DNA from 4 places in the Streptomyces sp. NPDC016851 genome. Region 2 is predicted to be linked to each of the others. Evidence: riboswitches for the same ligand, from Rfam matches in the RefSeq annotation. Region 2 holds a riboswitch; each other region holds the start of a gene.

Region 1 (5,736 bases), on a different contig from region 2:
GCAGTCGCAGCGGGCCGAGCCGAACACGTCCCCGGTCAGGCACTCGGAGTGCAGCCGCACCAGCGGAACCGGCCCGGGCTCGCCCAGGACGACGGCCACGTGCTCCTGGCCGTCGGCCAGGCCGTGGAAGGTGACGACCTCGGCGTCGACCTCGTAGCCGTCGTGGAAGCGCAGCGGGACCCGGACGCGGGAGCGCGGGGTGGCGAGGACAACGGGGGTGTCGGGCATGCGGGGCCTCCGGGTTCCGTTCCTGTTCGGCTGCACAGCCGTCGGCTTGCAGTCTGCTTCAGATTTGAAGCAGATCCACGTCCGGAACCCTACCCTTGCTTTAAATTTGAAGCAATGAGGGGCGGTGAGGTCGAAGTGTGTTGTGACGTGAGTCACGAACAGGTCGTGGAGGACCTCCGTCGCCACGGCACATCGTCCGACGCCGGCCGCGTCCCGTCCTCCTGGAGCCCCTGCGCGATCGCCGTGGAGATCTCCTCCAGCTGCCCCACCTGCTCCTCGCTGAGCCGGTCGAACAGGAAGCTCCGCACCGTCTCGACATGCCCGGGCGCCGCCCGGTCCAGTACGGCGAACCCGTCGTCCGTCAGGGCCGCGATGCTGCCCCGCTTGTCGTACCGGCAGGCCTCGCGCCGCACCATGCCGTCCTTCTCCAGCCGCGTCACCGCGTACGTCAGCCGGCTGCGCGTGATTTTCAGGCGCTCGGCGAGATCGGTCATGCGCAGCCGCCGCTCCGGGGACTCCGACAGGACCGACAGGATGGAGTAGTACAGGTGCGGCATGCCGGCGTCCTGCTGGAGCTGCCGGTCGATCGCGTCCTCCAGGAGCAAGGAGGCGGCGATGTACGCGCGCCAGGCGCGTTGCTCCTCGGGGGTGAGCCAGCGAGTCGTCATGCACCCAGTGTAGGTTTGTTTCAAACTTGAACCAAGCCCCGTCCTGTCAGCCCGCCGTCCCGCCATCCGCCACGAGTTTCCACGAGCCGGGAGCTTCGATGCCCCACCCGTACGTCCTGCTGTCCGCCGCCGTCTCCCTCGACGGCTACCTGGACGACACCGGCCCCGAACGCCTGCTCCTGTCCAGCCCGGCCGACTTCGACCGGGTCGACGAGGTCCGGGCGTCCGTCGACGCGATCCTGATCGGCGCCGGCACCGTCCGCGCCGACAACCCGCGCCTGCTGGTCAACTCACCCGAGCGGCGCGCCGCTCGGGTGGCAGCCGGCCTGCCGGAGTACCCCCTCAAGGTCACGGTCAGCGGCTCCGGCGACCTCGACCCGGCGGCGCGGTTCTGGCACACCGGCGGCCGGAAGGTCCTCTACACCACCGACAAGGGCGCCGAACGCGCCCGTGCCCTCGGCCTCGCCACTGCCGATGGCACCGATGCCGCCGACGCCACCGACGTCGTCCCGCTCGGCGCCGACCTCGACTGGCGGCGGCTCCTCACCCACCTGCACGACGTCCGGGGCGTACGACGTCTCATGGTCGAGGGCGGCGGCCTGATCCACACCCAGCTCCTCACCCAGGGCCTGGCCGACGAACTCCAGCTGGTCCTCGCCCCGCTCTTCGTGGGCGACCCCGGGGCACCCCGCCTCTTCGGGCCCGGCGGCTACCAGTCCGGCCGGCTCCGGCTGCTGGAGACCCGGCGGATCGAGGACGTGGTCCTCATGCGCTACGAGCCGACCGCCCCCGGCACCGGCCCCCTGCCCGCCGCCGCCGACCACCGCTGGCTGGCCCTCGCCTGCGAACTGGCCGCACAGTGCCCGCCGTCGGACACGGCGTTCAGCGTCGGCGCGGTGGTCGTCGCGGCCGACGGCACCGAACTGGCCCGGGGCCACTCCCGCGAGGGCGGCGACCCGCTCGTGCACGCCGAGGAGGCGGCCCTGGCCAAGCTCGACCCGGCCGACCCCAGGCTCACCGGCGCGACGGTCTACAGCAGCCTGGAACCCTGCGCCCGCCGGGCCTCCCGCCCCGCACCCTGCGCCCGGCTGATCCTCGACGCGGGCGTACGACGCGTGGTCACGGCCTGGCGTGAGCCGGACACCTTCGTGGCGGACGCCGACGGCAGCGGCCTGCTGGCGGCCGGGGGAGTGGAGGTCCTCGTCCTCCCGGAGCACGAGGAGCGCGCCAAGGCCCCGAACCGCCACCTGACGCACTGAGCGCGGGCCGATCGGCCCAACAGATCCTGCGGCCCGGCCGCCTCACGGGTCACGCTGCCTCCAGGGCCGGTACGACAGCGCGGAGGCAGCGGGCATGCGGGCAGCGGGAAGACGACGTACGGCAGCGCTCCTGCTCACCGCGCTCGCCCTCTTCGCCTCCTCGTGCGGAGCGGTCGACGCGGACACTCCCGCCCACGGCCCGGCCCTGCCCGCCGACGCCCCCTTCACCCACCCCGGCGTCCTCGTCGACAGGGACCGGCTGGACGCCGTACGCGAGCACGTCACCGCCGGGAAGCAGCCCTGGCTGAAGGCGTACCTCGACATGCGGGACAGCAGGTACGGCTCGTACCGGTACCGGGCCGAGCCGTACGGGACCGTCGTCTGCCCGGCCGGTGACCTGGAGGGCCGGGGCTGTGCCGAGGAGCGCGCGGACGCCCTGGCCGCCTACACCCAGGCCCTCCTCTTCACCGTCACCGGCAAGCGGCGGCACGCCGGGAAGGCCCGGCAGATCATGGACGCCTGGTCGGCCACGCTGCGCCGGCATGCCGGAGAGAACGCCCCGTTGCAGGCCGGCTGGACCGGGTCGGTCTGGGCCAGGGCCGCGGAGATCGTGCGGCACACCCCGGGCGCCGGCTGGCCCGCCGAGCGCGTGCGGCGCTTCGAGCGCATGCTGCGCACGGCCCATCTCCCCGAAGTCGCCGTCACCGACCCGGACTTCACCGGGAGCTGGGACCTGGTGGCGACCGACGCGGTCATCGCCATCGCCGTCTTCCTCGACGACCACCGGGCCTTCGGCCACGCCCTGGAGCGCTTCCGGGAACGCGTGCCCGCCTACTTCTACCTGGAGAAGGACGGCCCCGCTCCGCTCACCGTGCCCGGCTCCGGCCTCGCCACGCCGCGGCGGACGACGGCGTACTGGTCCGGGCAGGCCACGTACCGGGACGGTGTCGCCCAGGAGACCTGCCGCAGCTTCCGGCACGTCGGTGTCTCGCTCGCCGCCACCGCCCACATCGCCGAGACGGCCCGGCACCAGGGCGTCGACCTCTACGGCGAGGCCGAGGACCGGCTGGTGGCCGCGCTCGCCCTGCACGCCCGTCACCAGCGGGGCGATTCCGTGCCCGGGTGGCTGTGCGGCGGCCGGATCAAGGGGAGACTCGGGCCGCACCTGGAGGTCGCCCTCAACCACCTGGAGGGCCGCCTCGGCCGGTCCGTCCCGGCCGCGCACGCACTGGCCGTGCGCACCCGGCCCGCCGGCACCGACGGCCTGTTCACCGCCTGGGAGACCCTCACCCACGCGGGCGACCCGGACCGCTGAGCACCGGGTGTGCGCGAGCGGTCCCGCGGATGGCGTACACTGGAGTCACAACGACGCGGGGTGGAGCAGCTCGGTAGCTCGCTGGGCTCATAACCCAGAGGTCGCAGGTTCAAATCCTGTCCCCGCTACTGAAGGCCGAGGGCCGGAATCCGAAAGGGTTCCGGCCCTCGGTTTTTTTCCTGGGTTCTCCATTACCGCCGACATTACTGTCGGTGAGTGAAGCACGCCGCTCCGCATCACAACTGACACACCGTCAAAACCCGTGAGTCACTTGCGTGGTGGTCAACTCGCCCGTTTTGGGCTGGTCGTGGCAGGTTGGTCCGCACGAAAAAGGTTAATGATCAAGCGGAATCGCTGGAATACCCACCGCGCGTCTATTAACGTTCGATAACGCAGCGCGGTCGTCCCAGCCGTCACAGAAGGCGGCTCCGTGCGCACGCGCCGAATCCTGAAAGGGAACCGGGGAACCACCACTTGGGGTGAATCGAGCGGATGCCGCCGTGGAAGCACGGCCGGTATACGCGCGTAGGAGACCTTCCTGCTCCGAACCCGTCAGCTAACCCGGTAGGCGAGAAGGAAGGAAAGGAGTACGCCCACGTGGCGTCCAACCGGCCTGCCCCCGCGGCCCCGTCCGCGCCGAACCAGCGCGACACCGAAACCTTCGGCTACGGCGGTCACCACACCGACGAGGGCCCGTTCCAGGAATGGAACCCCACCGCGGAGTCCATCCGCCCCATCCGTGGCCGGCATCGCGTCACCAAGCAGCGCGGCGGAGGCCTCGCGCGCAGCTCCACCGTCCTCGGCGTCGGCGTCATAGCCGCCGTGGGCGCGGGCGGCATGGCCAGCGCCCAGACCGGCAAGCCGCCGGTGTCGATCTCCGTCCCGGATCTGCCCTCGGTGGGTTCCCTCATCTCGGACGACGACACCCCCGAAGGCTCCGCCACTCCGCTCAGCGACCTCACCACGGCGTCCGCCGACACCGAGCAGGGCACCTCCGGCGCCGGTGAGGCACTGCGCGCCCGGATCATGGCGCAGGTCGAGCACCAGCAGGAACAGATCGAGACCAAGGCCGCGCAGGACGCCGCCGAAGCCGCCCGGAAGGCGGCCGCGGAGGCCGCCGCCAAGGCCGAGAAGGAAGCCAAGGCCAAGGCCGCCGAAGCCAAGAGGAAGGCGGAGGAGGAGGCCCGGAAGAAGGCCGAGGCCGAGCGGCTCGCCGCCCTCGCCAAGCAGTACACGCTGCCGACCTCCGCGTACACCATCACCTCGACCTTCGGTCAGGCCGGCGCCTACTGGTCCTCCGGCTACCACACCGGCCTCGACTTCGCCGCCCCCACGGGCACGCCGATCAAGGCGGTGCACAGCGGCACCATCACCGAGGCGGGCTGGAACGGCTCCTACGGCTACAAGACGGTCCTGACCCTCGATGACGGCACGGAGATCTGGTACGCGCACCAGTCGTCCATCGGCGTCAGCGTCGGCCAGAAGGTCAGCACGGGCGACGTCATCGGCCGCGTGGGCGCGACCGGCAACGTCACCGGGGCGCATCTGCACCTCGAGGTCCACACCGGTGGCTCCAGCAACGGCATCGACCCGCTCGCGTGGCTGCGGGGCAAGGGCCTGAGCATCTGAGCGACGGCGGCGTTTGCGGTCTCGTGCGGGTCTCGTACGGGGGTTTCGTGCGGGGGGTTCGTGCGGGGCCGTTTACGGGAGTTTTGCGTCCGCTGTGGAATGAGCCTCCCCCGCACGGCCGTTGACACGGAGCATGACTTCTCTTCGCAAGCTCGGCTCCTCCGACCTCGAGGTCTTCCCGCTCGCCCTCGGCGGCAACGTCTTCGGCTGGACCGCGGACGAGGCCCAGTCGTTCGCCGTCCTCGACGCGTACACCGCCGCGGGCGGCAACTTCGTCGACTCCGCCGACGTCTACTCGGCGTGGGTGGACGGCAACCAGGGCGGAGAGTCCGAGACCGTCCTCGGCAAGTGGCTGACGTCGCGCGGCAACCGCGCGGACGTCGTCGTCGCCACGAAGGTCAGCCAGCACCCCGAGTTCCAGGGCCTGTCCGCCGCCAACATCAAGGCCGCCGCCGACGCCTCGCTGCGGCGCCTCGGCACCGACTACATCGACCTGTACTACACCCACTACGACAAGCCCGACGTGCCGGTGGAGGAGATCATCGGCGCGCTCGACGAACTCGTGACGGCCGGGAAGGTGCGGCACATCGCCGCCTCCAACATCTCCGCGGAGCGGCTGCGGGCCTCCCTGGAGTTC
Region 2 (5,736 bases):
GCCGACGGCTTCGGCGAACTCCGGTTCCATGAAGGGGTTGCGCGGTGTCTCCGACGCCGCGCGCAGCGCGCGCCAGCGCTCCTTCTCCCCCTCGCCGAGCTCCCCGGGCCGAGCCACACGTATGCGCCCACTGCTCAACCTGACCCCCCGATCAAGTCCCCCCTGGACACTTGGAAGGTACCGCCCGAGACGGCCCCACGGGTAGGTAGCGGACCATCTTGTTGCCAACTGGTGCAGAGGCCTTCAACCGGGCAATCGGCGTGCGCCGTGCGATGAAACGAAGGGGCGCGTTGTCCGTATTCTCTGATCATGGCCGCACCCCTCGCATATTCACTCATCGCCACCGACCTGGACGGGACGCTGCTGCGCGGCGACGACACCCTGTCCGACCGGTCCCTCGCCGCACTCACGCGGGTGGTGGACGCCGGTGCCCGGCACCTCGTGGTGACGGGCCGGCCGGCGCCGAGAGTGCGGCCGCTCCTGGACGACCTCGGCTGTACGGGGCTCGCGGTGTGCGGACAGGGCGCGCAGGTGTACGACGCCGGCGCGGACCGGCTGCTGTGGTCCATCACTCTGGACCGGGAGCTGGCGGAGACCGCCCTCGGCAAGATCGAGGCCGAGGTGGGGCAGGTGTACGCCGCGGTCGACCAGGACGGGGTCGACGGCCTCACGCTCATCGAGCCGGGCTACCTGATGCCGCACCCGACCCTGCCGGCGGTGCGGGTCGACCGGCGCGACGACCTGTGGGGCGAGCCCATCAGCAAGGTGCTGCTGCGCCATCCCCACCTGTCGGACGACGAGTTGGCGGCGACGGCCCGCTCGGTGGTCGGTTCACTGGCGACGGTGACGATGTCGGGGCCCGGCACGGTCGAGCTCCAGCCGTGCGGCATCACCAAGGCCACCGGCCTGGCGCTGGCCGCCGAGCACCTGGGGCTGCGGCCGTCGGACACCCTCGCCTTCGGTGACATGCCCAACGACATCCCGATGTTCGACTGGGCCGCCCACGGCGTCGCCATGGCCAACGCCCATCCCGAGCTCAAGGCCGTGGCCGACGAGGTCACCCTGTCGAACGAGGACGACGGCATCGCCGTCGTCCTCGAACGACTGCTGGGCGGGACGGATCAGTACGGGCCGTTGACGTTGTCGATCGAGCCGTAGCGGGCCGCCGCGTAGTTGCAGGCCGCCGTGATGTTGGCGACCGGGTCGTACGGGTCCCACGACGTGCCGTCCACGTGGTAGGCCTGGAAGGTCGGGTCGATGGTCTGGAGCAGACCCTTGGACGGGGTGCCCTTGGCGGCGTTCGAGTCCCAGTTGTTGATCGCCTGGGGGTTGCCGGACGACTCGCGCATGATGTTGCGGTGGATGCCGTCGTACGAACCCGGGATCCCCTTCTGCGCCATGATGTCCAGCGCCTCGCGGATCCAGCCGTCCAGGTTGTTCGCGTAGGTCTTCACGGAGGCCTGGGTGGCCTTGGCGACGCCACCGGCGGGCTTCGCGGCCGGCTTGGCGGGGGCGGAGGACTTGGTCGCCGTCTTCTTCCCGGCGTCCGCCTTGGCCGTCTTCACCGTGAGCTTCAGACCCGGGTGGATCAGCTGCGGGTTGTCGCCGACGGCGGCGCGGTTGTCCTTGTAGAGCTGCTTCCAGCCGCCCGACACGTCGTACTTGTCCGCGATGCGGGCGAGCGAGTCGCCCTTGGTGACGGTGTACGTGAGGGACTTGGCGGGCTGGGCCGCCTGCGGCACGGACTGCGACACGGTGGGTGCGCTCTGGGCCGGCTGGGCGGCGTTGGCCTGCGTCGCGCCGATCAGCGGCAGGGCGAGGGCCGCTCCGCCGGTGCCGGCGGCCATGACGCGACGGGTGAACTGACTGGTTCTGGGGCGACGGTGCTTGCCTCGGGGCATGGGGATGTTCCTCTCCGGCGCCTGCGAGGTGAGCTGTCGGGTTCGGGCCGGGAGGTGCCCGGCCGCGTACGGCGCTGTGCGCTGTACGCGGCTTCACCCCGAGCCGTTCCGCTGCGCGGACCGGCGACTTACCTGGGTCCCCCGCTCCTGCCCTGCGTGAGTGAGTGGGTTCGTGTGGGGTGTCCGGGCGGTGGCAGGATTCGGCGTCCGCCGGACAGGCCCGGAACGTATGCGAGAGCACATGTCGGGAACAAGCACCGGAGTCACATATCGAGCGGTTGACCTTGGTCAGGGGCGTATGGGGCACTTGATCCTTTGCTGGAGCCAAGGCTCAACTTGCGTGCGGCGGAAGGAGGTACGGGCCGGTGCCGGAGTGGGATGTCCCAGGGGATAACGTGATTCAACTCACTGATCACGAGTCCGTGGGGCGATTTGCACTTAGGGGAATTCGCTTATCCAATGCCGCAAATCGTGCATAGCTCGCTATCGGCTGGTAAGTCGATAAATGTCTGTTCTTATGAGCTGATCGAAAACATTGCGGTCGTGATCGGATACCACCCGGCCTGTAACCCTGGGCGCTGGCGGTGATCGAAACGTGACCGGATACGCTGACTCGAGTGATGGCAGCGACCTATCGACAAACCGCGTAATCACCAGCAGACACACCGGCAGACACCAGCAGACAGGAGACCCCTCGTGACCGACGTCGGGCCGTTCGGGCTGAGCGTGCGGGACCAGGCTCTGGAAGCCGATGTCCAGGCCGGGATGGCGGCTGTCGAGGAAGGCTTGCTCGAGGCCACCAAGAGTGAGGTGCCCTTCATCACGGAGGCCGCCCAGCACCTGGTCCGGGCCGGTGGCAAGCGGTTCCGTCCGCTGCTCGTGATGCTCGCCGCCCAGTTCGGCGACCGGTACGCGCCCGGGATCGTGCCGTCGGCCGTCGTCGTGGAGCTGACCCACCTCGCCACGCTGTACCACGACGACGTGATGGACGAGGCCACCGTGCGGCGCGGGGTGGCGAGCGCGAACGCCCGCTGGGGCAACTCCGTCGCGGTCCTCACCGGGGACTTCCTCTTCGCCCGCGCCTCGCACATCCTGGCCGACCTCGGCCCGGAGGCGGTGCGGGTCCAGGCCGAGGCGTTCGAGCGGCTGGTGACCGGGCAGATCCTGGAGACGGCCGGACCGCAGGACGGCCGCGACCCGGTCGAGCACTACCTCGACGTGCTGGGCGGCAAGACCGGCTCGCTGGTGGCGGTGTCGTGCCGGTTCGGCGCGATGATGTCCGGCGCCGACGACACGGTCGTGGACGTGCTGACCCAGTACGGCGAACGGCTCGGTGTCGCCTTCCAGCTCGCGGACGACGTCCTGGACATCGCCTCCGACTCCCACGAGTCCGGCAAGACGCCCGGCACCGATCTGCGCGAGGGCATCCCCACGCTGCCCGTGCTGCGGCTGCGCGAGCGCGCGGCCCGGCTCGGACTCGCGGACGACATCGCCCTGTGCGAACTGCTGGACTCCGACCTCACCGACGACGACCGGCACGCCGAGGCCCTGCGCCTGCTGCGGGGCCACCCGGCGCTGGAACAGGCCCGGCGGGACACCGTCCGCTACGCCCAGGACGCCCGCTCGGCGCTGGCGCCACTGCCCGAATGCACCGCGAAGACGGCGCTGGTGGAGCTGTCCGACGCGGTGGTGCACCGGGCCGGCTAGCGCATTTCTCCCCCAGGACCCCTACGGGTCGGGGGAGATGCCGCCCCCTCGTGTCATACCGCAGCAGTACGTGGAGTTGATCCCGGGGTCTGACGTATTTCGCCGGCCGATTTGGTCAGATGGTCACCACGGAAAACACCACTCCTCACCAGTTCGGGTGAGAATGGCGGCTCAGGGACGAGTGCGTGCACGACACGGACAGCCGCCGCCGATCACGGAGGTAGGGCACACATGGCACCGTACGCATCCGACGACAGCACGACCGCCGGGGAGGTCGACGAGCAGCGCTCCGGGCGGCGCAAAGCCGCGCGGTACGTCGTCCCGGTCACGGTGATGGGGGTGGCGGCCGCGACGATCGGCCTGGTCCCCGCACTCGCCGACTCCGGTGACCCCGACCTCCCGAAGATCACCGCCCAGCAGCTCATCGAGAAGATCGCCCAGTCGGACGTCCAGCAGCTGTCCGGCACGGTGAAGATCAGCACGGACCTCGGCCTGCCGGACCTCGGCGGGCTGGAGAGCAGCCTGATGTCCGGGGCCGCGGGCCAGGGCGAGGGCGGCTCCTCCGCCGACCCGACGGCCAAGCTCACGGAACTGGCCTCCGGCACGCACACCCTGCGTGTCGCGGCCGACGGCCCGGACAAGCAGAAGCTGTCGCTGCTGGAGAACGCCGCCGAGTACAGCATCGTCCACAACGGCAAGGACGTCTGGGGCTACGACAGCAAGTCGAACGAGGTCTACCACGGCACCGCCTCCGGCAGCCCGGAGCGCGGGAAGGACCAGCAGCCGCCGGCCACGCCGAAGGACTTCGCCGAGGAGGCGCTGAAGGCCACCGACGACACGACCGCCGTGACCGTGGACGGCACCGCCCAGGTCGCCGGCCGGGACGCCTACAAGCTGGTCATCAAGCCGAAGCAGTCCGGCTCGACGGTCGGTGCGGTCACCGTGGCCGTGGACGCGAAGACGGGCATGCCGCTGAAGTTCACGCTGACCCCGGCGAGCGGCGGCGCCGCCGTCGTCGACGCGGGCTTCACCCAGGTCAGCTTCGCCAAGCCGGCCGCGTCGACCTTCGACTTCACCCCGCCCAAGGGCGCGAAGGTCACCGAGGAGAAGGATGCCGCCAAGGACTTCGGCAAGGGCTCCGACAAGCACTTCGGCAAGGACTTCGAGAAGGGCTTCGAGAAGGGCGGGGCGCGTGAGCACGCCCCCAAGGCCGGGGAGGACGCCGGCAAGGGCCTCGACGGCATGAAGACCATCGGCGAGGGCTGGAGCTCCATAGCCACCTTCGACACCGGCGGCGAGGGCATGCCCTCGGGCCAGGCCGGCGGCGAGTTCGGCGGCTTCATCGACTCGCTCGGTGACAAGGTCACCGGCAAGTTCGGCTCGGGCACGGTCTTCTCGACCCGCCTGATCAACGCCCTGGTCACCGACGACGGCAAGGTCTACGTGGGCGCCGTCACCAAGGACGCGCTCGTGAAGGCGGCCGACGCCGGGAAGTAGGTCCCGAACTCCCGCGGGACTCGGAGAGAACGAGGAAGCCGATGGGCGAACCGTCCGCCACGGAGCCGGAGCAGCGGGGCGATCAGACCGGGGACCCGGTCATCGCCACCCGCGCGCTCAGCAAGCGCTACCGCGGCGGACAGCTCGCCGTCGACGGCCTCGACCTGACCGTCCCGGCGGGCAGCGTCTTCGGCTTCCTCGGTCCCAACGGCTCCGGCAAGACCACCACCATCCGCATGCTGATGGGCCTCATCGAGCCCACCTCGGGCACAGCGACGGTGCTCGGGCAGCCCATGCCCCGGGCCACCCGCGCCGTGCTGCCGCACGTCGGCGCCCTCATCGAGGGCCCGGCCCTGTACGGCTTCCTCTCCGGCCGCGACAACCTCATCCGCTACGACTCCGCCGACCCGGCCGCCGATCCGCGCACCCGGAGGGCCCGAGTCGCCGCCGCGCTGGACCGGGTGGGCCTGACGGCCGCCGCGGGCAAGAAGGCCAAGGCGTACTCACTGGGCATGAAACAGCGCCTGGGCCTGGCGGCGGCGCTGCTCCAGCCGCGCCGGCTGCTCGTGCTCGACGAGCCGACCAACGGTCTCGACCCGCAGGGCATGCGCGAGATCCGCACGCTCATACG
Region 3 (5,736 bases), on a different contig from region 2:
CTGGCCAACGGCCTGCGCGTGGTGCTCTCCGAGGACCACCTGACCCCGGTCGCGGCGGTGTGCCTCTGGTACGACGTCGGCTCGCGCCACGAAGTCAAGGGGCGTACCGGCCTGGCTCACCTTTTCGAGCACCTGATGTTCCAGGGTTCCGCCCAGGTCAAGGGCAACGGCCACTTCGAGCTCGTCCAGGGCGCGGGCGGCTCGCTGAACGGCACCACCAGCTTCGAGCGGACCAACTACTTCGAGACCATGCCCGCCCACCAGCTGGAGCTCGCCCTCTGGCTGGAGGCCGACCGCATGGGCTCCCTGCTGGCCGCGCTCGACGACGAGTCGATGGAAAACCAGCGGGACGTCGTCAAGAACGAGCGCCGGCAGCGCTACGACAACGTCCCCTACGGCACCGCCTTCGAGAAGCTGACCGCCCTCGCCTACCCGGCGGGCCACCCCTACCACCACACGCCGATCGGCTCGATGGCCGACCTGGACGCCGCCACCCTGGAGGACGCACGCGCGTTCTTCCGCACCTACTACGCGCCGAACAACGCCGTGCTCTCCGTGGTCGGCGACATCGACCCGGAGCAGACCCTGGCCTGGATCGAGAAGTACTTCGGCTCCATCCCCGGCCACGACGGCAAGCCCGCGCCCCGCGACGGCGCGCTGCCGGAGACCATCGGCGAGCAGCTGCGCGAGGTCGTCGAGGAGGAGGTCCCGGCGCGCGCCCTGATGGCCGCCTACCGGCTGCCGCAGGACGGCACGCGCGCGTGCGACGCGGCCGACCTAGCCCTCACGGTCCTCGGCGGCGGCGAGTCCTCCCGCCTGTACAACCGCCTCGTACGGCGCGACCGTACGGCCGTGGCGGCCGGCTTCGGCCTGCTGCGGCTCGCCGGGGCGCCCTCCCTGGGGTGGCTGGACGTGAAGACGTCCGGTGACGTGGAGGTCCCGGTCATCGAGTCCGCCATCGACGAGGAGCTCGCCCGGTTCGCCGAGGAGGGCCCCACGGCCGAGGAGATGGAGCGCGCCCAGGCCCAGCTGGAGCGCGAGTGGCTGGACCGGCTGGGCACGGTCGCCGGCCGCGCCGACGAACTGTGCCGGTACGCCGTCCTGTTCGGCGACCCGCAGCTCGCCCTGACCGCCGTGCAGCGCGTGCTGGAGGTGACGGCCGAGGAGGTCCAGGAGGTCGCCAAGGCCCGCCTGCGGCCCGACAACCGCGCGGTGCTCGTCTACGAGCCCGTCGCCGGCGAGACGGGCGACGCGGAGACCGCCGAGGACGCCGACACCACCGACGACACCGCAGCCGCGGCCCTGAACGAGAACGAGGAGGCGGCCAAGTGACCGAGCTCGCCACGATGGACTTCCACCCCCAGCCGCAGGCGGGCGACGCCAAGCCGTGGGCCTTCCCGGCCCCCGAGCGCGGCACGCTCGGCAACGGCCTGACGGTCCTGCGCTGCCACCGCCCCGGCCAGCAGGTCGTCGCCGTGGAGGTACTGCTGGACGCGCCCCTGGACGCCGAGCCGGCCGGCCTCGACGGCGTGGCCACGATCATGGCCCGGGCCTTCTCCGAGGGCACCGACAAGCACTCCGCCGAGGACTTCGCCGCCGAGCTGGAGCGCGCCGGCGCCACCCTCGACGCGCACGCCGACCACCCCGGCGTCCGGCTCAGCCTGGAGGTGCCGGCCTCCCGGCTCGCCAAGGGGCTCGGCCTGGTCGCCGACGCCCTGAGGGCCCCCGCGTTCGCGGACAGCGAGGTCGAGCGGCTGGTCCGCAACCGCCTCGACGAGATCCCGCACGAGCTGGCCAACCCCGCCCGCCGTGCCGCCAAGGAGCTCTCCAAGGAGCTGTTCCCGTCGGACTCGCGCATGTCGCGGCCCCGCCAGGGCACCGAGGAGACGGTCGTAGCGATCGACTCCGCGGCCGTACGCGCCTTCTACGAGAGGCACGTCAGGCCCGCCACGGCCACGGTCGTGGTCGTCGGCGACCTCACCGGCATCGACCTCGACGCCCTGCTCGGCGACACGCTGGGCGCCTGGACCGGCTCCGCGGCCGAGCCGCGCCCGGTGCCGCCGGTGACGGCCGACGACACGGGCAGGGTCGTCATCGTGGACCGCCCCGGCGCCGTACAGACGCAGCTGCTGATCGGCCGGATCGGCCCGGACCGGCACGACCGCGTGTGGCCCGCGCAGGTGCTCGGCACGTACTGCCTCGGCGGCACCCTCACCTCCCGCCTGGACCGCGTGCTGCGCGAGGAGAAGGGCTACACCTACGGGGTGCGGGCGTTCGGCCAGGTCCTCAGGTCCGCCCCGGACGGGACCGGTGCCGCGATGCTCGCCATCAGCGGCTCCGTGGACACGCCCAACACCGGCCCCGCCCTCCAGGACCTCTGGACGGTGCTGCGCACGCTCGCCGCCGAGGGGCTGACCGACGCCGAGCGGGACGTCGCCGTGCAGAACCTGGTCGGCGTGGCGCCGCTGAAGTACGAGACGGCGGCGGCCGTCGCGAGCACGCTGGCCGACCAGGTCGAGCAGCACCTGCCCGACGACTTCCAGGCCACGCTGTACCGGCAGCTCGCCGCGACCGGCACCGTGGAGGCCACCGCGGCGGCCGTCAGCGCCTTCCCGGTGGACCGGCTGGTGACCGTGCTCGTCGGTGACGCGGCGCAGATCAAGGGCCCGGTCGAGGCCCTGGGCATCGGCGAAGTCTCGGTCGTCGCCGCCGAGTAGGAGCACACGCGCGCAGGGGCCCTGGTTGTCTTCTAAGGCACCAGGGCTCCTTTATGCCCGAATTGGTGCGGAGGTTGCCTGTCTGCCCTGTGGGATGCGCTACAAAAACCGGGATCCGTTTGGGAATTGAAAGTGGCCCCGCTTAGGTTCGTCCGGGCTGTTCGTCAGGCAGTGCGCCGCACCCGCGGCACCGGACAGTCATCGCCGAGTCCCCGTACGGCGCGAGCCAGGGGAGCCGGGGACCCACCGCAGTCCCTGGGGTGAATCGGACGCCCGCGCGAGCCGCGAGGGGGTCCGTAGGAGACCTTCCTGCTCCGAACCCGTCAGCTAACCCGGTAGGCGAGAAGGAAGGAAAGGACCAGGCACTCCATGGCGTTCACCCGCGCCACCGGGAAGCACCGTCGTCCCAGCCGGATGCAGCGCGGCACCGCCCGCGCGGCGGGCGTCGCGGCCCTCGCCACCACCGGTGTCATCGGCACCGTGGCCGCCCCGGCCTTCGCCGCAGAGCCCGCCGTCGAGCAGACCGGCCTCACCCCCGTCGTCACCATGGGCGACACCGTGGCCCAGCAGATCGACGCCCAGGCCGCCGCCCAGAAGCAGGCCGCCGAGGAGGCCGCCGCCAAGAAGAAGGCCGAGGAGGCCGCCCGCGAGCGGGCCGCCGAGGCGGCCAAGGAGGCCAAGGAGGCCGCCGAGAAGGCCCGCGAGGCCAAGGAGCGCGCCGCCCGCGAGGCCGAGCGCAAGCGCCTCAACACGTTCGTGCCCCCGATCTCCGGCTCGTACGTCTCCACCGCCTACCAGGCCAGCAGCGGCCTGTGGTCCTCCGGCAGCCACACCGGTGTCGACTTCCACGCCGCCAGCGGCACCTCCGTCCACGCGGTCGGCATGGGCGAGGTCGTCGAGGCCGGCTGGGGCGGCTCCTACGGCAACCAGATCGTGATCAAGATGAACGACGGCACGTACACCCAGTACGGCCACCTGTCGTCCATCAGCGTCTCGGTGGGCCAGAAGGTCACCCCCGGCCAGCAGATCGGCCTGTCCGGCGCGACCGGCAACGTCACCGGTGCGCACCTGCACTTCGAGGCCCGTACGAGCCCCGAGTACGGCTCGGACATCGACCCGGTCGCCTACCTCCGCTCGCACGGCGTGAGCATCTGACGGCGTACCACTCCGCTTCCCGAGGCCCCGGCTCCCCGAGCCGGGGCTTTCGGCGTTTGTGACGCCCGGCTGTCCAAAAAATATCCCTGGATTCCGGTCCGCCGTCGGAAATTCCGGCTCATTGCAATAGAGTCACGGAACACGTGTCACTCGTCGACGTTTCACGGGGATTAAACGGAGGTCGGTCATGCGCATTCCGGCGCACTCGGTGTGCACGGCCATCCGGGACGACATCGTCGCGGGTGTCTACGAACGCGGCGGCCGGCTGACCGAGGAACTCCTCGCCCGCCGCTACGGTGTCTCGCGCGTCCCCGTCCGGGAGGCCCTGCGCACCCTGGAGGCCGAGGGCTTCGTGGTCACCCGGCGGCACGCGGGCGCGTGCGTCGCCGAACCCACCGAGCAGGAGGCCGCCGACCTGCTGGAGATGCGGTTGCTGCTGGAGCCGCTCGGCGCGGCCCGCGCCGCCCAGCGCCGCACCGAGGCCCATCTGAAGGTCCTGCGCGGCCTGGTCAGGCTCGGCCAGGAGCGCGCCCGCCGGGGCAACAGCGACGACCTGCGCTCCCTGGGCGGCTGGTTCCACGAGACGCTCGCACAGGCCTCCGGCAGCCCCGCGCTGACCTCGATGCTGACCCAGCTCCGCCACAAGATCGCCTGGATGTACACCGTCGAGGCGCCGGCCGGGCCCGTGGAGTCCTGGACCGAGCACGGCGCGATCGTGGACGCGGTGGCGCGCGGGGACAGTGAGCGCGCGCGGGCGGTCACGGCGCTGCACACCGAGCGCGCGACGGCCGCGCACCGGCTGCGTTTCGGCTCCGCCGGGGAGCGGGCCGAGCGTGTGAGGAACTCGCAACATCCCGTAAACACGGCGAGCCTGCGGCATTAACACGAGAGCCGTATACAAAGAGAAGGTAATTCGCGGGGGATTATTTCTGTTGCCCGGGAACGGGAAATACGCGGCCGCCCGTGACCGGAAATGGCGGGCCGTGGCCGGGAATGGCGAAGGGCTCGCCCGATGAATTCGGACGAGCCCTTCTGGTTGCGCCGGGCCGGGGGTACCGGATCAGGCGCGAAAGAATGCTCAGACGGTCTCGGGCAGTTCCTCGAGACCCTCGGAGACCAGCTTCGCCAGCCGGTCCAGGGCGGCGTCCGCACCCTCGGCGTCGGAGGCGAGGACGATCTCCTCGCCGCCCTGGGCACCGAGGCCGAGGACGGCCAGCATGGAGGCCGCGTTGACGGGGTTGCCGTCTGCCTTGGCGATCGTCACCGGGACGCCTGCGGCCGTGGCGGCTCGGACGAAGATGGAGGCGGGGCGGGCGTGGAGGCCCTCGGCCCAGCCGACGTTGACGCGGCGCTCAGCCATGTGTTGCTGCCCTTCGGTTTTCAGGGTTGTCTAGACCAGTTTCCCATACGTGAAGCTGCGCCGGAGCGGTCCTGGTGTACCGCCCGGGGTGCCGTCGGATCGCGGCCTCGACCCGACTGACGCCCTCCACAGACTGCCTCGCGCCGTTGTCAGACGCCAGACGTACTCTGGGGCCCATGCAGACCTCGCCGGACCGGCACGAGTATCCCGCCCACTGGGAAGCCGACGTGGTGCTGCGCGACGGTGGCACCGCGCGCATCCGGCCCATCACCGTTGATGACGCCGAGCGCCTGGTCAGCTTCTACGAGCAGGTCTCCGACGAGTCGAAGTACTACCGCTTCTTCGCGCCGTACCCTCGCCTGTCCGCCAAGGACGTCCACCGCTTCACGCACCACGACTTTGTGGACCGGGTGGGACTCGCGGCCACAGTCGGCGGCGAGTTCATCGCCACCGTACGCTACGACCGGATCGGCGCGGACGGAACGCCCGCGTCCGCACCCGCCG
Region 4 (5,736 bases), on a different contig from region 2:
TGGGACTTCGGCAAGACGCTCGTCAAACAGGCGGTGGCCAACCGCTGATCTTTTGCCTCTGAGGCAAGAAATTTGCCGCTGGGGCAAGCCTGCGGCTGAATGGAGGCATGAGCTCCTCCGAGACCGAGCGGCCCTCCGGGGCCGCCCCGTCGCCCGACCAGGCAGCGGATGCGCTGCCCGCCGTCGCGCCCCAGCTGCGGTCGCTGCGGCGCCAGGCCTCACTGACCCTGGAGGCCGCGGCCCGCGCGGCCGGGCTGTCGCCCGCCCACCTCTCCCGCCTGGAGACCGGGCAGCGCCAGCCCTCCCTGCCGATGCTGCTCGCGCTCGCCCGCATCTACGGTACGACCGTCGCCGAGCTGCTCGGCGAGACGGCCGCCGCCCGGGACGCCGTCATACGCGCCGCCGACATGGAACCGACCGAGGCGGGCGGCTGGACGTACTGGCAGGCCGGCGCGCCCGGGCGCGGAATGCAGGCCCTGCGCGTGCACGTCCCCTACGGCTCCCAGGGCGACATCGTCCGCGTCCATCCCGGCGAGGAGTGGCTCCATGTGCTCCGGGGACGGCTGCGACTGCGCCTCGGCGACACCACGCACCAGCTCGCGCCGGGCGACAGCGCCCACTTCGACTCGCTGACCCCGCACCGGATCGCCGCCCAGGACCCGGACGGTGTCGAACTGCTCTTCGTCCACACCCTCTTGCAGAGTCCCACGGCGGCCCTGTGCCTGGGCCCCACCCCGGGAGACAGGCCGTGAAGGACATGGAGGAGAAGTTTCCCCGCGCCCTGTGGGTGCGGCTGTTCATCTACCTCGTCCTGGGCCATGTCTTCGCGGCCTTCGTGTATCTGCTGTTCGAGGTGGGCGCCAAGTAGCCGCCGGGCGGGCGCCGGCCGTCAGTCGAGCAGCCGCTCGCGCAGCCGCTCCCGGGTCTGCGGGGTGAGCCCGAGCCCCTTCTCCAGGTAGGTGTCGACGCCGCCCCAGGTCTCCTGGATGGTGTCGAAGGCCGCCGTCAGATACTCGGCGCGCGCGTCGAACAGGGGACTGAGCAGCTCCATGACCTCGGGGGAGTAGGCCGAGGCGGCGGTGCTGCTGCGGTGCACCTTGTAGCGGCGGTGCTTGGCGTTGGACTTCAGGTAGTCGTCGACGATCGCCTCGCGCTCGACGCCCAGGGCGAGCAGCGTCACCGCGATGGACAGACCCGCGCGGTCCTTGCCCGCCGCGCAGTGCATCAGCGCGGGGACGCTGTCCTCAGCGAGCGAGTGCAGCACCCGGGAGTGCTCGGCCGTGCGGCTCCGGATGATCGTGCGGTACGAGGCGATCATCCGGTCCGCGCCCTTGCCGTCCGCGAGGATCGCGCGCAGCTGGTCCAGGTCGCCGTCGCGCACCATCTTCCAGAACTCGGCGCCGTCGGCGGGGTCGCTCAGCGGCAGGTTCACATTGCGCACGCCCGGCAGCTCGACGTCCGGCCCTTCGAGCTTCTGGTCGGCCGCGTTGCGGAAGTCGAAGATCGTGTGCAGGCCCAGGGTGGTCAGGAAGGCGGCGTCCTCCCCGGTCGCATGGGCGAGGTGTCCGCTGCGGAACAGCACCCCCTGCCGCACCCGCCGTCCGTCCACGGTCGGAAGTCCGCCCACATCACGGAAGTTGCGCACTCCGGCCAGCTCGGGCTCGGTCGACGGGACCTGCTGTGTCACGAGGGCTCCTCCCCTTCGGCGCCGCCGGCGCGGCTCGTCGACGGGCACCACTCGACGATACGACATGCCTGCCTGGGGCAATGAGTTGTCCACAGGCGTTGCCGGGAGCCCCCACGGACCTTGATGATGTCGGAGCCTGGTCGCCCCTGGTCGGGCTTGTTCGAATCTGTGAGGCCTTGATGCTGGACATCTCCGAAGACGGTCGTACATGGGTCCTCTCCGGGCCGGCCAGCAGCTACGCCGTCCATGTCACCGACCGGGACGAACTGCTGCACCTGCACTGGGGGCCCCGGATCGCCCTCGCGGACGCCGAGGCCCTCGCCGTCAGCCCGCTGCCGGACTACTGGCCCTTCGAGTCACCGCTCGACGGACGCGAGGAGTATCCGGTCGAGGGCGGCCCCCGTTTCACCCGGCCCGCCCTGTCCGTCCGCACCGGCGAGCGGCGCGGCACGGAGTGGGCCTACGAGGGCCATGACACCGAGGACGGGGAGCTGCGGCTGCGCTTCCGCGACGGCGACCTGGCCATCACGCTGCACTACCGGATGCGCTCCGCGACGGACGTCGTCGAACGCCGGGTGACCCTCGACAACCGCGGACCCGCCGTCGAGGTGCTGCGCGCCGACTCCGCCACCTGGACCCTGCCCGACCGCGACTCCTGGCGGCTGTCCCAGCTGCACGGCCGCTGGGGTGCCGAGTCCCGGCTGGAGCGCTCCGACCTCACCCACGGCGAGAGGGTCATCGGCAGCCGCCGCGGCCACACCGGTCACCAGCACCTGCCGTGGGTCGCGCTCGACACCGACGCGACCGAGGAGCACGGCGAGGTCTACGCATGCGCCCTGGGCTGGTCCGGGTCATGGCGGATCGCCGTGGCCCAGCTCCCGGACGCACGCGTGCAGATCACCGGCGGGGCCGGCTACGACGAATCGGGCCTGCTGATGCTGGGCACGGGGGAGTCGTACACGACTCCCGTCTTCGCCGGGCTCTGGAGCGACGGCGGGCACGGCGGGGCCAGCCGCGCCTGGCACGCCTATCAGCGGACGTACGTGATCCCGGACGCGGACCAGGACCGGCCGGTGCTGTTCAACTCGTGGGAGGCCACCGAGTTCGACATCTCCGAGGAGCAGCAGCGGGCGCTCGCCGAGCGGGCCGCCGCCATGGGTGTCGAGCTGTTCGTGGTCGACGACGGGTGGTTCGGGACGCGCACCAGTGACCGTGCCGGACTCGGCGACTGGGCCCCCAACCCCGACCGCTTCCCGGGCGGCCTGAAGCCGCTCGCCGAGCACGTGCACGGCCTCGGCATGCAGTTCGGCATCTGGGTCGAGCCGGAGATGGTCAACCCGGACAGCGAGCTGTACCGCGCGCACCCGGACTGGGTGCAGTACCAACCGGGACGAAAGCGGACGGAGTTCCGCAATCAGCTCGTACTGAACCTCGCCCGCGAGGACGTCCAGGAGTACCTCTGGGAGCAGCTCGACGGGCTCCTCTCCAGCGCGCCGATCGACTACGTCAAGTGGGACTTCAACCGCTGCTTCACCGACGCCGGGTGGCCGGACGACTCCTACCCGCAGCGGCTCTGGGTCGACCACGTGCACGCCCTGTACGCCCTGCTGGACCGGCTGCGGGCCGCCCACCCCGGGGTGGCCTTCGAGTCCTGCTCGGGCGGCGGCGGCCGGATCGACCTCGGTGTGCTCGGCCGTACGGACCAGGTGTGGACCTCGGACAACACCGACCCGCTCGACCGGCTCGCCATCCAGCACGGCTTCAGCCAGATCCACCCGGCCCGGGTCATGGCCGCCTGGGTCACCGACAGCCCGAACGCCATGCTCAACCAGCGGGCCAGCTCCCTGAGGTTCCGGTTCGTCAGCGCCATGGCCGGGGTGCTCGGGGTCGGCGGTGACCTCACCCGGTGGACGGAGGAGGAGCTCGCCGAGGCGCGGGACTGGGTGGAGCTCTACAAGGAGATCCGGCCCGTGGTGCAGCGCGGCGACCTGTACCGGCTGCGCCCGCCGGAGGGCGGCCTGAGCGCCGTTCAGTACGTCCTCGGCGAGGAGACCGTCGTCCTCGCCTGGCTCCAGGCGCAGCGCTACGGCGAGCCCGTTCCGGCGCTCCGGTTGCGGGGTCTCGACCCGGCGGCGTCGTACGAATGCCGCGAAACGGGCGAAGTTCACCGGGGAGCCGTGCTGCTCCATCACGGGCTGCGGGTCGGTCTGCGCGGCGATCTGGACGCCACCGTGGTCCGGCTTAAGCGCAAGTAGCCCTTCTGTCCGAATAGGGAGCGCTTCGACTGTTTAGGTATAACGTGCCCCGGCTGTAAAGGAGATGAGGCCGGGGTGCGTGAGCATCGTCATATTCGTGACGATGTGTTGTTGCCATGTGCACGTAATTCCGGCGTTATTCAGGGAGATTGCGGGAGGCTGGAGATCGGTAATCCACGCTCCGTGACGGAAAAAATGTCGGCGCGTCAAGAAAAAGGCCGTCACAGGCAACCGCGAGCTTGTCCCTTTGCGTCCTGGTCGCTTACGTTCCCCACCAATCCGGACGGACGCCTAATCCTGCCGCCGCCCGGAGCCCGCACACACTGACCCGACGTACGGCAGGAGCGGGGGACCCACAGGTAAGACGCCTGTTCCGGTTCCCGGAACGGCTTGGGGTTAAGCCGCGCCTCGGCGCGGCCGGGCATCTCCAGTCCGAACCCGACAGCTCACCTCGCAGGCGACGGAGAGGAATTCGCCATGCCCGCGAAGGGTAAGCATCGCCGCCCGAAGTCCCAGCGTTTCACCCGCTCCATCGCCGTCGCCGGAACCGGTGGGGCCGCTCTCGCCCTTCCGCTCATGGGGGCCACCGGCGCCCACGCCGCCACCCCGCAGTCGGCTCCGGAAAAGGCCGTCCAGTCCGCGCCGGCCGCCGAGAAGAAGGCCACCGAAAAGGCCACGGGCGCCCGCTCGTACACCGTGCGGGCCGGTGACTACCTCGCGAAGATCGCCGACGAGCAGAACGTCGACGGCGGCTGGAAGAAGCTCTACTCGGACAACCGTGACGCCATCGGTGACGACCCGTCGCTGATCCACCCGGGGCTGAAGCTGGCGGTCGGCAAGAAGGCGGCGGCGAGCGAGTCCCCGGCCCCGTCGAAGGCCTCGGCCTCCAAGCCCTCGAAGTCCTCGGCCTCGAAGTCGTCCGCCGCCGAGTCGCCCTCGAAGCCGGCCGCCGCCAAGCCCGCCGCCGCGACCTCCAGCGGCTACAGCGCCCCGGTGGACGGTGCCACCGTCGGCACCCCGTACCGGATGTCCGGCAGCATGTGGTCCAGCGGCTACCACACGGGTGTCGACTTCGTCGTCCCGACGGGCACCTCGCTCAAGGCCGTCGGCGCGGGCACGGTCGTCTCCGCCGGGTGGGGCGGCGCGTACGGCAACCAGGTCGTCATCAGGCTGAACGACGGCAGCTACGCGCAGTACGCCCACCTGTCCTCGCTCTCCGTCTCGGCCGGCCAGACCGTGAGCGCCGGGCAGCAGATCGGCCTGTCCGGCGCCACCGGCAACGTGACCGGACCGCACCTGCACTTCGAGATCCGCACCACGCCGGACTACGGCTCGGACGTGGACCCGGTCGCCTTCCTGCGCTCGCACGGCGTCTCCGTCGGCTGACCGACCGCGTCACCACCTGCCTGACACGCGACCGAAGGCCGGACCCCGATCCCCGGGTCCGGCCTTCGGTGTGCGCGCACCTTCCGACCGTCCCAAGGGATCGACAGCGGGCGGCAGTTGGGACACAGTGATCCCGTCCGGAGCGCAAGCGCTTTCTGGAGCCTTCCAGGCGGATCCCCAAGGAGACCTGTCCCGTGCCGACCACTCGCAGAGCGTTCGCAACCCTGGCCGCCGGAGCCGCCGCGGCGGCCCTCGTCCCGACGGGCACCGCCCACGCCGCGCCCCGGCACCGCCGCCTCATCGCCCGGGACGACTTCTGTCACGGTCTCGCCCAGTGGGCTACCGAACTCCAGAACGGTGGCACCGTCACCGCGTCCCGTGGCGTTCTGGAGATCGACGTGCCGAGCG

Evidence for each region. A riboswitch is a leader RNA that binds a small molecule or an ion and turns the genes downstream of it on or off. The one in region 2 is predicted to bind cyclic di-AMP.
Region 1: linked by a shared signal. The riboswitch ahead of ACZ3I3_RS20375 (M23 family metallopeptidase) and the one ahead of ACZ3I3_RS06865 (transglycosylase SLT domain-containing protein) in region 2 are both predicted to bind cyclic di-AMP.
Region 3: linked by a shared signal. The riboswitch ahead of ACZ3I3_RS14080 (M23 family metallopeptidase) and the one ahead of ACZ3I3_RS06865 (transglycosylase SLT domain-containing protein) in region 2 are both predicted to bind cyclic di-AMP.
Region 4: linked by a shared signal. The riboswitch ahead of ACZ3I3_RS18455 (M23 family metallopeptidase) and the one ahead of ACZ3I3_RS06865 (transglycosylase SLT domain-containing protein) in region 2 are both predicted to bind cyclic di-AMP.

What each region holds. Positions count from the first base shown of each region.
Region 1 is NZ_JBVHEP010000012.1:22,115-27,850, reverse strand. Features, by position in the region: gene ACZ3I3_RS20400 (GTP cyclohydrolase II) at 1-228, opposite strand, end outside; gene ACZ3I3_RS20395 (MarR family winged helix-turn-helix transcriptional regulator) at 381-896, opposite strand; gene ACZ3I3_RS20390 (dihydrofolate reductase family protein) at 995-2,155, shown strand; gene ACZ3I3_RS20385 (alginate lyase family protein) at 2,250-3,470, shown strand; tRNA gene ACZ3I3_RS20380 (tRNA-Met) at 3,525-3,598, shown strand; cyclic di-AMP (ydaO/yuaA leader) riboswitch at 3,900-4,056, shown strand; gene ACZ3I3_RS20375 (M23 family metallopeptidase) at 4,068-5,099, shown strand; gene ACZ3I3_RS20370 (aldo/keto reductase) at 5,233-5,736, shown strand, end outside.
Region 2 is NZ_JBVHEP010000003.1:317,878-323,613, reverse strand. Features, by position in the region: gene ACZ3I3_RS06875 (GNAT family N-acetyltransferase) at 1-117, opposite strand, end outside; gene ACZ3I3_RS06870 (HAD family hydrolase) at 310-1,158, shown strand; gene ACZ3I3_RS06865 (transglycosylase SLT domain-containing protein) at 1,122-1,901, opposite strand; cyclic di-AMP (ydaO/yuaA leader) riboswitch at 1,905-2,078, opposite strand; gene ACZ3I3_RS06860 (polyprenyl synthetase family protein) at 2,598-3,608, shown strand; gene ACZ3I3_RS06855 (LolA family protein) at 3,840-5,105, shown strand; gene ACZ3I3_RS06850 (ABC transporter ATP-binding protein) at 5,147-5,736, shown strand, end outside.
Region 3 is NZ_JBVHEP010000007.1:218,222-223,957, reverse strand. Features, by position in the region: gene ACZ3I3_RS14090 (M16 family metallopeptidase) at 1-1,332, shown strand, start outside; gene ACZ3I3_RS14085 (M16 family metallopeptidase) at 1,329-2,717, shown strand; cyclic di-AMP (ydaO/yuaA leader) riboswitch at 2,910-3,073, shown strand; gene ACZ3I3_RS14080 (M23 family metallopeptidase) at 3,087-3,872, shown strand; gene ACZ3I3_RS14075 (GntR family transcriptional regulator) at 4,060-4,755, shown strand; gene ACZ3I3_RS14070 (HPr family phosphocarrier protein) at 4,951-5,232, opposite strand; gene ACZ3I3_RS14065 (bifunctional acetate--CoA ligase family protein/GNAT family N-acetyltransferase) at 5,409-5,736, shown strand, end outside.
Region 4 is NZ_JBVHEP010000010.1:214,629-220,364, forward strand. Features, by position in the region: gene ACZ3I3_RS18430 (aspartate aminotransferase family protein) at 1-48, shown strand, start outside; gene ACZ3I3_RS18435 (helix-turn-helix domain-containing protein) at 108-752, shown strand; gene ACZ3I3_RS18440 (DUF6126 family protein) at 749-868, shown strand; gene ACZ3I3_RS18445 (tyrosine-protein phosphatase) at 890-1,687, opposite strand; gene ACZ3I3_RS18450 (alpha-galactosidase) at 1,867-3,942, shown strand; cyclic di-AMP (ydaO/yuaA leader) riboswitch at 4,254-4,415, shown strand; gene ACZ3I3_RS18455 (M23 family metallopeptidase) at 4,420-5,328, shown strand; gene ACZ3I3_RS18460 (DUF6250 domain-containing protein) at 5,523-5,736, shown strand, end outside.